Regions from separate parts of the Paenibacillus sp. CH40 genome, predicted to be linked through region 3. Evidence: riboswitches for the same ligand, from Rfam matches in the RefSeq annotation. Region 3 holds a riboswitch; each other region holds the start of a gene.
The links. A riboswitch is a leader RNA that binds a small molecule or an ion and turns the genes downstream of it on or off. The one in region 3 is predicted to bind cyclic di-AMP.
Positions count from the first base shown of each region.

Region 1: linked by a shared signal. The riboswitch ahead of NLX73_RS16505 (TrkH family potassium uptake protein) and the one ahead of NLX73_RS05170 (3D domain-containing protein) in region 3 are both predicted to bind cyclic di-AMP.
Region 2: linked by a shared signal. The riboswitch ahead of NLX73_RS23780 (C40 family peptidase) and the one ahead of NLX73_RS05170 (3D domain-containing protein) in region 3 are both predicted to bind cyclic di-AMP.

Region 1 is NZ_JANAVQ010000005.1:126,232-130,508, forward strand. It holds gene uvrC (excinuclease ABC subunit UvrC) at 1-56, shown strand, start outside; gene NLX73_RS16500 (CPBP family intramembrane glutamic endopeptidase) at 25-1,755, opposite strand; cyclic di-AMP (ydaO/yuaA leader) riboswitch at 2,017-2,169, shown strand; gene NLX73_RS16505 (TrkH family potassium uptake protein) at 2,579-3,919, shown strand; gene NLX73_RS16510 (potassium channel family protein) at 4,112-4,277, shown strand, end outside.
Region 2 is NZ_JANAVQ010000013.1:44,435-48,711, reverse strand. It holds gene NLX73_RS23795 (hypothetical protein) at 30-323, shown strand; gene NLX73_RS23790 (4a-hydroxytetrahydrobiopterin dehydratase) at 441-740, shown strand; gene NLX73_RS23785 (GNAT family N-acetyltransferase) at 819-1,325, opposite strand; gene NLX73_RS23780 (C40 family peptidase) at 1,631-2,131, opposite strand; cyclic di-AMP (ydaO/yuaA leader) riboswitch at 2,137-2,274, opposite strand; gene NLX73_RS23775 (hypothetical protein) at 2,552-3,379, opposite strand; gene NLX73_RS23770 (M1 family metallopeptidase) at 3,391-4,277, opposite strand, start outside.
Region 3 is NZ_JANAVQ010000001.1:1,173,669-1,177,945, forward strand. It holds gene NLX73_RS05160 (ABC transporter substrate-binding protein/permease) at 1-1,176, shown strand, start outside; gene NLX73_RS05165 (amino acid ABC transporter ATP-binding protein) at 1,163-1,885, shown strand; cyclic di-AMP (ydaO/yuaA leader) riboswitch at 2,116-2,290, shown strand; gene NLX73_RS05170 (3D domain-containing protein) at 2,297-2,965, shown strand; gene NLX73_RS05175 (polysaccharide deacetylase family protein) at 3,164-3,970, opposite strand.

The sequences.
Region 1 (4,277 bases), on a different contig from region 3:
TTGGGGATAAGCTTGCGCGTCAGATTATAGCTGCCCTTCGGGAGGAGGAGTCGTAGAATACGGCTCCTCTTTTTTTATAGGTTCAAACATAATTCGATTTGGCTTTTTAGGACTAAACCAATAAATGATGTAACCCACGATGGCTGGAAGTAAGATCCAGAATAGACCAGCGCTCACATTCACAGTGTCTCCCAGACTCATCACACTAAGTCCCATTAGAATGCTGTCAAAAATAACGTGGCTGAACATGGCGGCAATAAAGCCGTAACGCAGGAACACAAAACTGAACAGCAAACCAAGAAAAGTCAGCTCAATAGGTCTGGAAATCACCGGATAGATCGGATAAAGCGTATGTCCCAGTGCCCAAATCAGCGTGGTGATCAGACACGCAACAAAAGTGTTTTTCACTATTTTTTTGACCATCGGAATACCAAACAGACGGTAGACAGTCTCTTCTCCAATACCTGCCATCCAGGCCATAATCGGCAGTAGCCATGGATAAGCCATATTGTAAGGGGATTGCGTGGCATCTGTGGTGGAAAATGTATTAAATGTGCGCTCCAGTATAAAGAATAAGATGGATTGTACCCCGAGTAAAATAAAGGCCCACAAGTAGCCAACATACATACTGCGAAGCACATACAGCCCGTAGCCCGGCTCTTTTGCACGCGGCCATGCATTCAGTCCAACCTGACGCATAAGCCCGTCACCGCCGACCAAGGAGAAGTAGAGCGCTACAGCCATGAAAAAGGTAACACCAATCTGGAAAACCATAAGAAATATAAGCATGCCCTTACCGCCTGCTTCTGCTTGCAATAAAGGCAGCATGTTCATGGTCCCAGCTATACTAGCAATAAAGTATATAACGGACAGAACAATGCCACGAACAAATGAAGTATGTCGTCGGGTGAGTGACGCATACACAATGGCAAGTACACCCAGCACAAAGCTAAATAGGGCATAACCCGCATAGGTCATCCAATTCGCCCAAAATGTTTGCTTTTCGATATAATCGGTATAGGACGACGGGGCCGAAAAGCTTTGGGTGAAGGAGCGAACATCACCGTCTTCAAAAGTAAAAGCCAGTGTAAGTACCGAGGCGCCGATTTTTTTATCGTCTACGGTATACTTTAATCCGCCTTCTTGTTCAGTGGTCGCAAGCTTCAAATCCGACGGCTTAAAGCCAAAGCGCTTGACCCATACTGCGGCCGCCTGCTCCTTGGCTTCGAGGGTCATGCCGTCCTCAGCCACACGTACAAGCCTATTACGTGCTTGTTCATCCGTAGAAATATCAGCCTGTGTGTAATTGGTATTGGAGGTGATCCGTTTAAAGCTAACGACCTTGCCAGTGGATAAATCCACATGAATTTGCAGTTTACTCTTCGCTGAGGATTCAGGCAGATCGACCCGAAAGGTTTCGTAAGGGTAACTCTTTTTCCATGTACGGTCGTACTGTTGAAGCAGTTTTTCTCTAGATAAATAACCGTACAAATCTGTTTCGGCCTGATAGGTCACGACGGGCTCCTCAGGCTGTGATTCAGTATAGCCCAGCTCGGAGCGGGCGAAGTCCAATGCGTGTATGACCGCTTCTTGTTTGCTGATGACCTTTGCGTTCATTACTGATTCTGGACTCGGATTGCTAAGCGAGGGAATAAGCAATTGAAAGATAAAAAAGCAAATCAGGCCAATCCCGCCCAGCAAGCCTAATTTTTTGAAGTTGGCCGTGAGCACGACCGGTTTCCCGATAGGATTCATGAGTTTCCTCCTTAATCTGTAAATAAGAACATCCATTAAAGATATCATACTGCACAGGTTCCCGCCAACAGACCAGCGATATTCATGAAAATAGAGTGAAAGCACTTTAAAGTTCCAATAAAATTAGATAAGCTGCGATTAAACGATGCCCATTCGCAAAATAAAGCCAATTTCACGTTTTTTCGGCGAAATTGGTTTTGTGATCTGGATATAGAAGGATTATAATCTTGAGGCAATGCCTATGAAATACATAGGTAATGATATACAGTTGAGCCGAATTTCTATGGGAAAACGGGGGAACCATGTTACTGGGGTGAATTTTACAACCGATCCTGCTGGATCGGAAGTGTAAATAGGGCATACTGTGCTGCCCGAATCCGTCAGCTAACCTCGTAGGCTATGAGCAGGAACCAAGTCAGGCACTCGGTTTTCCGGTGTCTTTTTTTGTGCGTATAAAAGTGTTTGGATTGGTTAGACCGCTGCGGGTGCAGATTATTCTTCCGATTGCTGTTATCCCCGGATTTTTTTATTGTATACCCCCTCTAATGGTTAAAATCCGGAGATAAAGGCAAACGCTTCGCTTCTTCAGAACAATTCTGCCCCCTTCGCTACTGCCCGCCAATAGCACAGGGGGCCGAGTAGTGCTTGACATGCATTCTTCCTGTATTCAGGGAATGCTAATTATAGTTAACTAAGGTTTGGAAAAATCAAAAAATTCAGGGGCAACGACGATCGAAAGATCAAATGGAACGCGTAGCGAGCTTACACCGTATTAAATCACTGTTTTTATAGTTTTAAGGATTAGGAGAGAAGTGATGAATAGATGAATCCCAATGCAAGCTGGCTTCGGCTTTCTCCACCGCAGATATTCGTTGCGGGCTTTGCCATTATCATTCTAATAGGTAGCTTATTGTTAATGCTGCCGATCTCCAATACAACAGGAAAGCCACTTGCGTTTATAGACGCTTTGTTTACTGCCGCCTCTGCGACCTGTGTAACCGGGCTTGTCGTAAAGGATACCGGCCTCTTTTTTACCACTTTTGGTCAAGTTGTCATCGTTGCGCTGATCCAGATCGGCGGTCTTGGCTTTATGACCATGGCTACCTTGATTGCACTGGTGTTCAAGCGTCGGATTTCCTTGCGGGAGCGTCTCATCTTGCAGGAAGCGATGAATCAGACTTCTGTAGAGGGAATTGTCGGGTTAATCCGTAAGGTATTACTGTACTCACTGGTTATTGAAGGCGTATGCGCTACGATATTCTCGGTTCGCTGGTCCTTTGATATGCCCGTAGGCAGGGCGATTTATTTTGGAATCTGGCATGCCATCTCCATGTTTAACAATGCTGGTTTTGATTTATTCGGTGAATTTCGCAGCTTGACAGGTTATGTATATGATCCGATTGTTAATTTTACCGCAATGTTTCTAATTATTTCTGGCGGCATTGGTTTTGTAGTGATGTCAGACTTGGCAGAATATCGCAAGCGCAAGAGACTGTCCTTGCATACCAAGGTGGTACTCAGCATGACGGGCGCTATGATTGTAGTCGGCACGCTCGTGATTTTTGTATTTGAGTTTACGAATCCGAAGACTCTCGGCTCGCTTGATTGGGGTGGTAAACTGCTGGGATCTTTATTCCAGTCCGTTACCCCCCGTACCGCAGGTGCCAATACGCTGGACATTGCAGGCTTGCGGCAGGCTACGCAGTTTTTTATCATCATACTTATGTTTATCGGGGCTTCTCCTGGCTCCACTGGAGGCGGGATTAAGACCACAACATTCGCCCTGCTCATTGGAGCGGTGATTTCGATGCTGCGGGGGCGGGAAGATATTGTACTGTTCAAGTACCGACTTGCGCAGGGACGAATTTACAAGGCTTTGACCATTACACTGCTGGGGTTGCTGTTCGTGATCGGGGTGACCATGATTTTGTCGGCAACCGAAGATCATCATTTTCTGATGATCTTGTTTGAGACGGTGTCTGCGTTTGGTACGGTGGGGCTGTCGATGGGGCTTACACCTGATTTGACAGTCATAGGCAAGCTGGTGATTACCCTGACGATGTTTGCAGGTAGACTGGGGCCACTCACGCTAGCTTATGCACTGGGGCCGAAAAAGGGTAAAGAATTATATCGTCATCCGGAAGGCAAAATGATTATAGGATGAATCATTTCATATACATTTCGTTGGTTTAATCATTTCAGGATTTTGCAAAATTCGATACCAGTCGCTCCGAAGTCAAGATATAGACGAACTAAATCATTTCGATCTATATCTTCTTCATTGGAAGTCGCTTATGGGATTTTTGCAAAATCCTCATTTATGAAATTGATTCAGATAAGGAGTTTTCGAGTAGATATGAAAACGCAGCAGTTTGTAGTTATTGGCTTGGGGCGGTTTGGCTCAAGCCTGGCTTTGCAATTGGTGGATATGGGGTGCGAGGTGCTAGGCATTGACCGGAATGAGGATGTTGTGGACAGTATGAGTGAGATGTTGACACATACTGTCGTGGCGGACGCTACCG
Region 2 (4,277 bases), on a different contig from region 3:
TGAATAGCGAAACCATTGGAGGAAATGGCATGGGAGTAAAGCATGGGCGTGAGTATGAACAAATTTTGAACGATTTGACAGAGGCTGTGGGGCGCATCCCAGATAGCTATGAATTTTTTGAGATGGAAGCAGAAGATTGGGACAGGCTGGACCCGGCGGGACGTCAGGAAGTCAATGAAGCTTTGGCAGAAGACTTATTTTATGCACTGGGTACAGAGCCCACAATCACTGTAGGGAGTAGCGTTGTGATCTATGAGCCGGAGCAGCATCGCATCTATGTACTTATTGGGGACGAGGAGCTGACGTCAGTCCCTTTGATTTGAGGTCCGTCTTATGGATTTATCAACGGGGCCGTGGTAATATGTACACCAATATATCGTAGTTTTGGCCGTATTTAAGCGGTCGAAAGGCTTCCGTATAAACGGGGAGGAGTTCGTAACATGCCTTTTACACAAGAAGAGATTGAAGCACATCTGGAGAAACTGGAGGGCTGGGAACTGGAAGAAGGACGTTGGATCGTTCGAAAATATAATTTTTCCAGTTTTATGAAAGGGATTGCATTCGTGGATGAAGTTGCCGCTATATCTGAAGCATTCAATCATCATCCATTTATTACGATTGATTATAAGACCGTGACTCTGCGTTTGACCTCTTGGGACGACGGCGGTATTATGGCCGTGGATATTAAGGAAGCCCAACAATATAATGAAGCTTTTGAAAAAATGCGCAGCAGTCATTGAGCTTGTAATGATCTGTCGTATGATGATAAAAGCGCCTTCGCTATACAACATCGTGGTTGTATGCCGAAGGCGCTTTTATCATAGAATCTGGGTTGGGTGCTCGGGACGATATACCATACAATAAAATGGTTTTTTGCCATCAGGAGTCTGGCGTTCATAGGTATCTGTAAGCTCAAATCCAGCCGCCTTGTAGGCCCGGATAGCGCGCCCATTCCAAGTGAGCACCTCTAAATCAATTTCATTCTTCGGGTTGCGTCGTTGAGCTTCCTCTGCAATGGCACGGACAAAATCAGAGCCTTTGCCATGTCCGCACCTGTCAGGATGCATTCCAAGACCTAGCCGGGTCACACCGATCATAGGAAAATATTGAGCAAATCCTGTTAGCTTGTTCTCTTCATCCAGTACGGCAACATATTGCTCTTGGCGAAGCGTGGGACTTCCAAATTCGACTTCAAGCGCCTTCATTTGTTCCCAGGGGAGCCAACCGTATATGTTATAAGGTGGATCATAGTGCCACTCACAGATTGCAGCCGCTTGATGCTCGTCCATCGGTACGATCCGATAGTTGGATATTAAGGCCGGCATGTGTTCCATCCTCCTTTTACACAGGTACTTCAATCATTAACAACAGATTGTAGACAAGTTGCAGAGGAATGGCAAGCGTGTTTATTTCATACCTAAGTCGGGTATACATTCAATAAGAAGGAATTACTGCTCATATGCTCCCCCAGCGGTGACGGTAAAACCGACGATGTTCGCTACAATTGAAACCTTTTGAGGTCTCAGTTCGTCAGTAAAGATAATAATTGCTGATGTTGTGGACATAAAAAACCGCAATTCGATTCCGGCCAGAATCAAATTGCGGCTAGGGTTAGCTTGCTGTGCGTTAGTTATTCTACGTTATCGTCATCAGGAATGTCTGAAGCTACAGAATGGTAAGCGTCTGTGCTCATAATTCTTTTTGCACCGACATAGCGGTTAGCGTAATAATTTTCGTTCAGTGAGCTAACTACTACACCACGTGAAGTCGAGGAGTGGGCAAATTTCCCTTCACCTACGAAGATACCTACATGGGAAATGCCTCTTCCTGTGGTGTTGAAGAACACCAGGTCCCCAGGTCTCATTTCATCGCGGGATACAGAAGATCCCATTTTGAATTGTGATCCAGATTGATGCGGAAGTTTAATTCCCAGTTTGTTGTATACGTACATTGTGAAGCCGGAGCAATCGAATCCCTCGAGTGTAGTGCCTCCGCTTCTGTAGTTCGTTCCTTTGGCATCTTGGATGACCTGGTCCATCTTAGAGTCTGCATATGCACTGCCGCCACCGAATGTAAAAGATGTAAAGGCAATGGCAAGACCCATAGCTGCGATCGTTAGCTTCTTCTTCAAAAAAAATATACCCCTTCCAATGCCTGCGAGGTTAGCTTAAGGATTCGGTAGAAGGTTCCCCTATGACCACTCTGTTGCGAGATCAATTCACCCAAACTGGTTCCCCCGCTTCCTAGGTGCCAGGAATTAGGCTTAACTTAAGATGTGCACCTTGGAGAGCAGTATTCACAGAAACGTTATTTTTGAGATAAAGGTTACAATAAAGATTACAAAGTTGTTACTATCAGTTCACTGCGATTATTGTAACAAAGACGGCTGGCTTTGGCAAATGTTTCATTGCAAAAAGTTACAAAAAAAATCTGCTCCTAATGTCCCAGGAACAGATCTTGTTAACAGTATTCAGTTATGTGTCGTTTGCGCGGGTATGAATCAAGGTTTTTCGACAGACGGAAATGAAGTAAAAAAACATAAAGGCAGGGCTTAGCTTCTACTAGAGATATCGGTATGCCATAGTCTGTACTGCGAACTGATATGCCACAGCCTGACCAGACTAGTAACAAAATGATACGATTGCTGGAGAATGAGCGCCAGCATGCCAGTCCAAATCATCGCCACGGTGCCAAATAGACCGAAGACCAGCAGCACACAAGCACCGAGCAAAAGGGATATACCGACAGCTGGGAGGAGCTGGCGAAAGAAGGCGAGCAGGGACGATAGTATGGCGTGACCACCGACAGTACCCAGTTGCATATACAGGATGCACTGCCGAATGAACCATCCGTATGCCATCCATCCAATGACATAGGGCAATAAATGCAGCAGATAAGAGGAAGATTGAAGTGCTCCTGCTACAATAGGGTAGAGTCTCGGTACTACCCAAAAGGCGGGAAGCAGCAGCAGTCCCAACTCGATGGTGTAATACAACAGCGACGACATGCCATGGCGTTTCATACCCTTGAAAAAGGACAGGCTTTGCGGTTCAGTCGCATCGGTATGCAGACTTTGATATATTCCGGCTCTAATGAAGGGAGTGATCAGTATACGTAGTACAGTCGCCCCTAGTAGTATCCACAAATACACATGTACTTCCCGGCTGTCCATCAGAGCAATCTGACTCTCCATCCAAAATAAGGTCTGTCCCAGCTCGTTTTGACCCTGATCAGGATAACGGAGCAATAGCGGGATAACGGCAGACTGCACCAGCCGATAGAGAAACACCCCCCACAGTAGTCGATACAGAAATAAAATGATAACGATATAGAATCGTATGCGCACCAGCGCCCAGCCCTCTTTTATAACAGTCCGCATCTATAGACACCTCACCATGACAGACTTCCAAGCAGTGTCTCCAACAGCTTGGTTACACTTACACTCCAACGGGTTTGTTGCTTTTCGTCCAATTCGGCTTTTAGGCTATTGTTAATATGCTTGTTCTCCAGTGCAATGGTATATAGGGGATCAAGGGTTACATAGGAAACGGGAGAAGTACTTTTGATCCGAAAAGTTGTGCTTTTGCCCGCGCCGTCCCAAGCCTTGAATATCGTGGTACCATCCTTGAAGGTAAATTGGACAGGGATCTTGGGATAATCCGCCCCTTTTTTGCTGACCGTCACGACTGCTTCATATCCATTCTCCAGCTTGTGGTTTGTGATGTGATCCACTGAAAAGTCCGCCATCTGGCCGTCATATACATACTGTTCAAAATAGTGGCTCCATGAGCGTCCGGTGACTCTCTCCACGATACGTTGAAAATCCAGTGAGGACGGATGCTTAAATCGGTACGTCTGGACGTAGGTCCGCATAATGCGATCCATTTTTTTCATACCCACCTGACGTTCAATGCCCCGTAGTACCAGCTTGCCTCGAGAGTAGGCATTTTGCGCGTACTCAGCAGCTGAGCCGTACTTCCATGACTCACGGTTTAGCGGCTGTGGGGAGGCTACCTGTCCCGATTGTAATGGCAAGTTAGGGGTAAGCCCATATTCTTGCTCCATAAGCCGCTCCTCTGCATAGGAGGTGAAGCCTTCATCCAGCCACGGCTCCTCAAATTCATTATTGGCTACCATTCCGTAGAAATATTGATGTCCAATCTCATGAACTAATGTCCGTTCCAGACTATAGCCAGGATTCAGATTACCCGCAGCAGCGGCCGTGATGAGTGTCGGATACTCCATACCGCCGGCTCCATTGCCTGATTTGGGTGGAA
Region 3 (4,277 bases):
GGTCGTGTAGACTTGGTACTGTCCGGTATGACACCGACGGATGAGCGGAGAAAGAGCATTGATTTTTCAGATGTATATTATCGCTCCAAGCAAGTCATTATGGTACGCCCAGAGGATAAAGACAAATATCCTACGATGGATACTTTGAAAGGCGAGAAGATTGGGGCACAAAAAGGGAGTATTCAGGAAGAAATTGCTCAAAAAGTACCCAATGCCACTGTAACCTCACTGGACAAAATATCTGATCTGGTACTCCAGCTGCGGACCCAGCGTATCAACGCTGTTGTGATCGAAGATACGGTTGCTAAAGGATACACGTTAGATGGTACCGTAACACTTGCCAAGGCCGTGCCTGAGGATGCCGGAGCAGAAACAGCTGTAGGTATACGCAAGGGGAACGCAGAATTGCTTGCCTCTGTAAATAAAACGTTGGCTCGCCTGAAAGCGGACGGGTCGATTGAGAAGTTTTCCACAGAAGCGAGCGCGCTCTCTGCAGATCGACAGGTTTCTTCTAATAACATCGTAGATATTTTTTGGAAATACCGCAGTTTTTACGCTACGGGTATCGGCTACACTCTGTTGCTGTCTGCACTCGGAGTACTGTTTGGATTTATCATTGGTCTGATCGTATCCTTGCTGCGGATGAGTGGTATACGCATCATTGAGTGGTTAGGTACCACTTATGTGGAGATCCTGCGTGGCACACCTATGCTGGTACAACTTATGATCATTCACTACGGAGTTGCTTTGACGCTGGGTGTCAATTTTACCCCACTCCAGTCTGGTATAATCACATTGTCTCTGAATAGTTCAGCATATCTGGCTGAAATTTTCCGGGCAGGTATCCAGGCAGTAGACCGTGGACAGATGGAGGCTGCCCGTTCGTTGGGTATGGGACGCGGTAAAGCTATGCGTCATGTCATTTTGCCGCAAGCGTTTAAATCTATTTTGCCTGCTATCGGTAATGAGTTTATTACGATCATTAAAGAATCATCCATTATTTCGACCATTGGGATGGTGGATATTATGTATCAGGCCCAGGTCATTAAGAACATCACCTACGAAGGATTAAGTCCGTTCGTAATCGCAGCCGCTATTTATTTTGTAATGACATTCAGCTTGTCTAAGCTGCTGGGTTTATGGGAAAGGAAGTTGAGAGCCAGTGATCACCGTTAAACAACTGCGTAAATCGTTCGGTAAGAATGAAATTTTAAAAGGCATTGATATAGATATCGCCAAAGGTGAAGTCGTCGTCATCATCGGCCCCAGTGGTTCGGGGAAGAGTACGTTTTTGCGTTGTATGAATCTGTTGGAACAGCCTACAGACGGAGAGATTTTGTTTGAGGGCGAGCCAATTACAGCTCGTGGCCATAATATTAATGTAACCCGGGAGAAGATGGGGATGGTGTTCCAGCATTTTAATCTGTTCCCGCATAAAACAGTGTTGCAGAACCTGACACTTGCCCCAACACAGGTTAGAAGACAGTCAGGGAAGGAAGCGGAAAAAATTTCGCTAGAACTCTTGCGTACCGTAGGGCTTGAGGATAAGAAGAATACCTATCCGAACCAGCTATCTGGCGGTCAGAAGCAACGTATTGCGATTGCGCGTGCTTTGGCCATGCAGCCGCACGTAATGCTGTTCGATGAGCCGACTTCTGCATTGGACCCTGAAATGGTTGGAGAGGTTCTGGATGTAATGAAGAAGCTCGCCGAAGGCGGCATGACAATGGTAATCGTGACGCATGAAATGGGCTTTGCCCGCGAGGTAGGCGATCGAATCATCTTTATGGATAACGGTCAAATTGTGGAGCAAGGTACACCAGAGCAGGTATTTGGTACTCCAAGCCATGATCGCACCCGTGATTTTCTTGCCAAAGTATTGTAAGGAAGTGCTGATATAATCTATAAAAAAAGCCCTCCGTTTGACGGAGGGCTTTTTTTCTTTTTGTCACCATTTCCCCATACTTTCGTAACAAATATCGATTTCTTGATGACAAAATTGTAACGAGTATAGTATGATGTTCAAGGTTCCCAACATTTTCATGCGGATAAGGTTACAAAATTGTGATATTATGCAGTAAGCCAAAACTTACCGGGACAGCATGCGGTTATGACAAACGCTGAATGCTGGGTCCAAACTATGGGAAGTGCGGGGGACGTAACAACGGCAGTCATTCCGATACGTCATAAAGACGATGTGGAATATGCCTAGGGGTGAATTGCACAAGCATAGGGCTTCTCCTGAGTCCGAATCCGACAGCTAACTTCGCAGGCATAACAGAGGAGGTACATATCTTTGAAACATCTAAAACATATTGGTAAAACGATGAAATTTGCGGTGCTTGCCGCAGCTATTGCAGGGTTGGCACAGACAGCTGGAGTAGCGGATGCTGCTTCGCTTCACACTGCCAAAGAGGGCGATACCTTCTTTTTGCTTGCTCAACGTTATGGAGTATCGGTAGACGAGCTAACGAAGGCGAACCCAAACATTGCTTCCAACAATATATATGCAGGTCTGCAAATTAAGGTGCCTGGCGAAAAAAGTGTGAAGGCAGCTTCGGATTCGAAGCCGCAGCTTCTTACGGAGAAAGCACCAGCGAATGAGGGGCCAACGATTGAAGCGTGGGGCAAAACATTCAACTATAGCAAAATAGTTGACGTTAAGGCTTCAGCGTATTCTGCCGCAGCCGACGAGAATGGTAAATGGGGAGCAGTGGACTACTACGGCAATCCGCTTAAACTAGGTACGATTGCGGTAGACCCGAACGTCATTCCGATGGGCACGAAAGTGCTGGTTACAGGCTATTCCCACCCAGGTTTGCCGGATCATTCTTTTGTAGCTGTCGCTCGCGATCAGGGTAGCGCCATTACAGGAAAGCGGATTGATATCTTTATTCCTGGCAACAAATCATTTGTGAACGACTTTGGATTTCAAAATGTGAAGCTGTACGTTATTGATAAATAGCATTGTACGTATATACGGTTTAATTAAACATAATATATATTATGTAAACTTAATGTCTGTATCCTACCGCATATAACTAGGTCGGACTCTTATCAGGTCTTATCCATAAAAAAGGCTGTCTTGACGAGCAGAAAACTTCTGCTGGTAAGACAGCCTTTTTACGTTGCTTTAGCTTGCAGCTCAATCATAAACATATGGTTATTTCCGTTCCGATGTGTGGAGTAGCCGGGGGACTGTCACAAATTTGTATCCCTTAGCTTTTAGAGAGTGAATTAGGCCCGGCAGAGCTTGGACAGTGCCTTGCAAGTTGGAACTTTGACCTCCACCTGCGTGCATTAAAATAATAGAGCCAGGCCCGGTAGCTGGGATCACATTGCGCTGAATTTGTGTTTTACTTAATCCCTTCCAATCGAGAGAGTCTACATTCCAATTGACAATCATATAGCCATGACGACGTGCCCATTGGATTTGAGGCTCCGTGATTTCACCGTAGGGTGGACGAATCAACTTGGGGCGAAAACCTGCGCTTGCTTGTAAAATACGTTCTGTTTTTGTAATCTGGTTGCGAAAGCGTTCTGGTGTGGCCTTCCTAAAATCTGGATGAGTATAGGAATGGTTTCCTATAGCATGGCCTTCACGGATAATACGGCGTATGATCCCCGGATGCTTTTCCGCACGGTGACCGACGATGAAAAAGGTGGCTTTGATGCCATTGGCGTGTAATACGTCCAAAACTTGTGGCGTATACCTAGAATCGGGCACATCATCAAAGGTTAGGGCAATTTGGCGGGTGTGTGGGCCGCACATTTTAAAAATGTCTGCATGTTTTTTACGCAGCATTGCTAATGTAGGAGTTGCTCGATCTGTGCTCTGAAGTACAGAAGAAGCAACAGCTGCTTCCTTGGGATGGGGCGTTCCGGTGTTGGGAGGCGCATCCGCGTGAACGGGTAAACTTGAGAATGCTAGTAACAGTGCCAAGCATGGCAACACTCCCCTGTACGGCATATGTATCCCCCCCTTTCCGTGCAGTGGTACCAAGTGGTGCTCTCGACTATTATGTACCTGTCTTATTAAAAATATGCTGGTAACCAATGTTCGGCTCATAAACGACTGAAAAAGAAGTCCACGATGAAACGATTATCAATGAAGATGATGGAGCTAATCGTACATATTCTCTTAAACATGACCGAAAACAGGAGCATTTTCGCAAGTTTTAGCCTTACAACGAATTCGGTATACTGTGACAGCTGGTGTATAATGGGGATGCAATTCATAATTATACAGACATGGAATTGAAGGAAGGATGGATAAA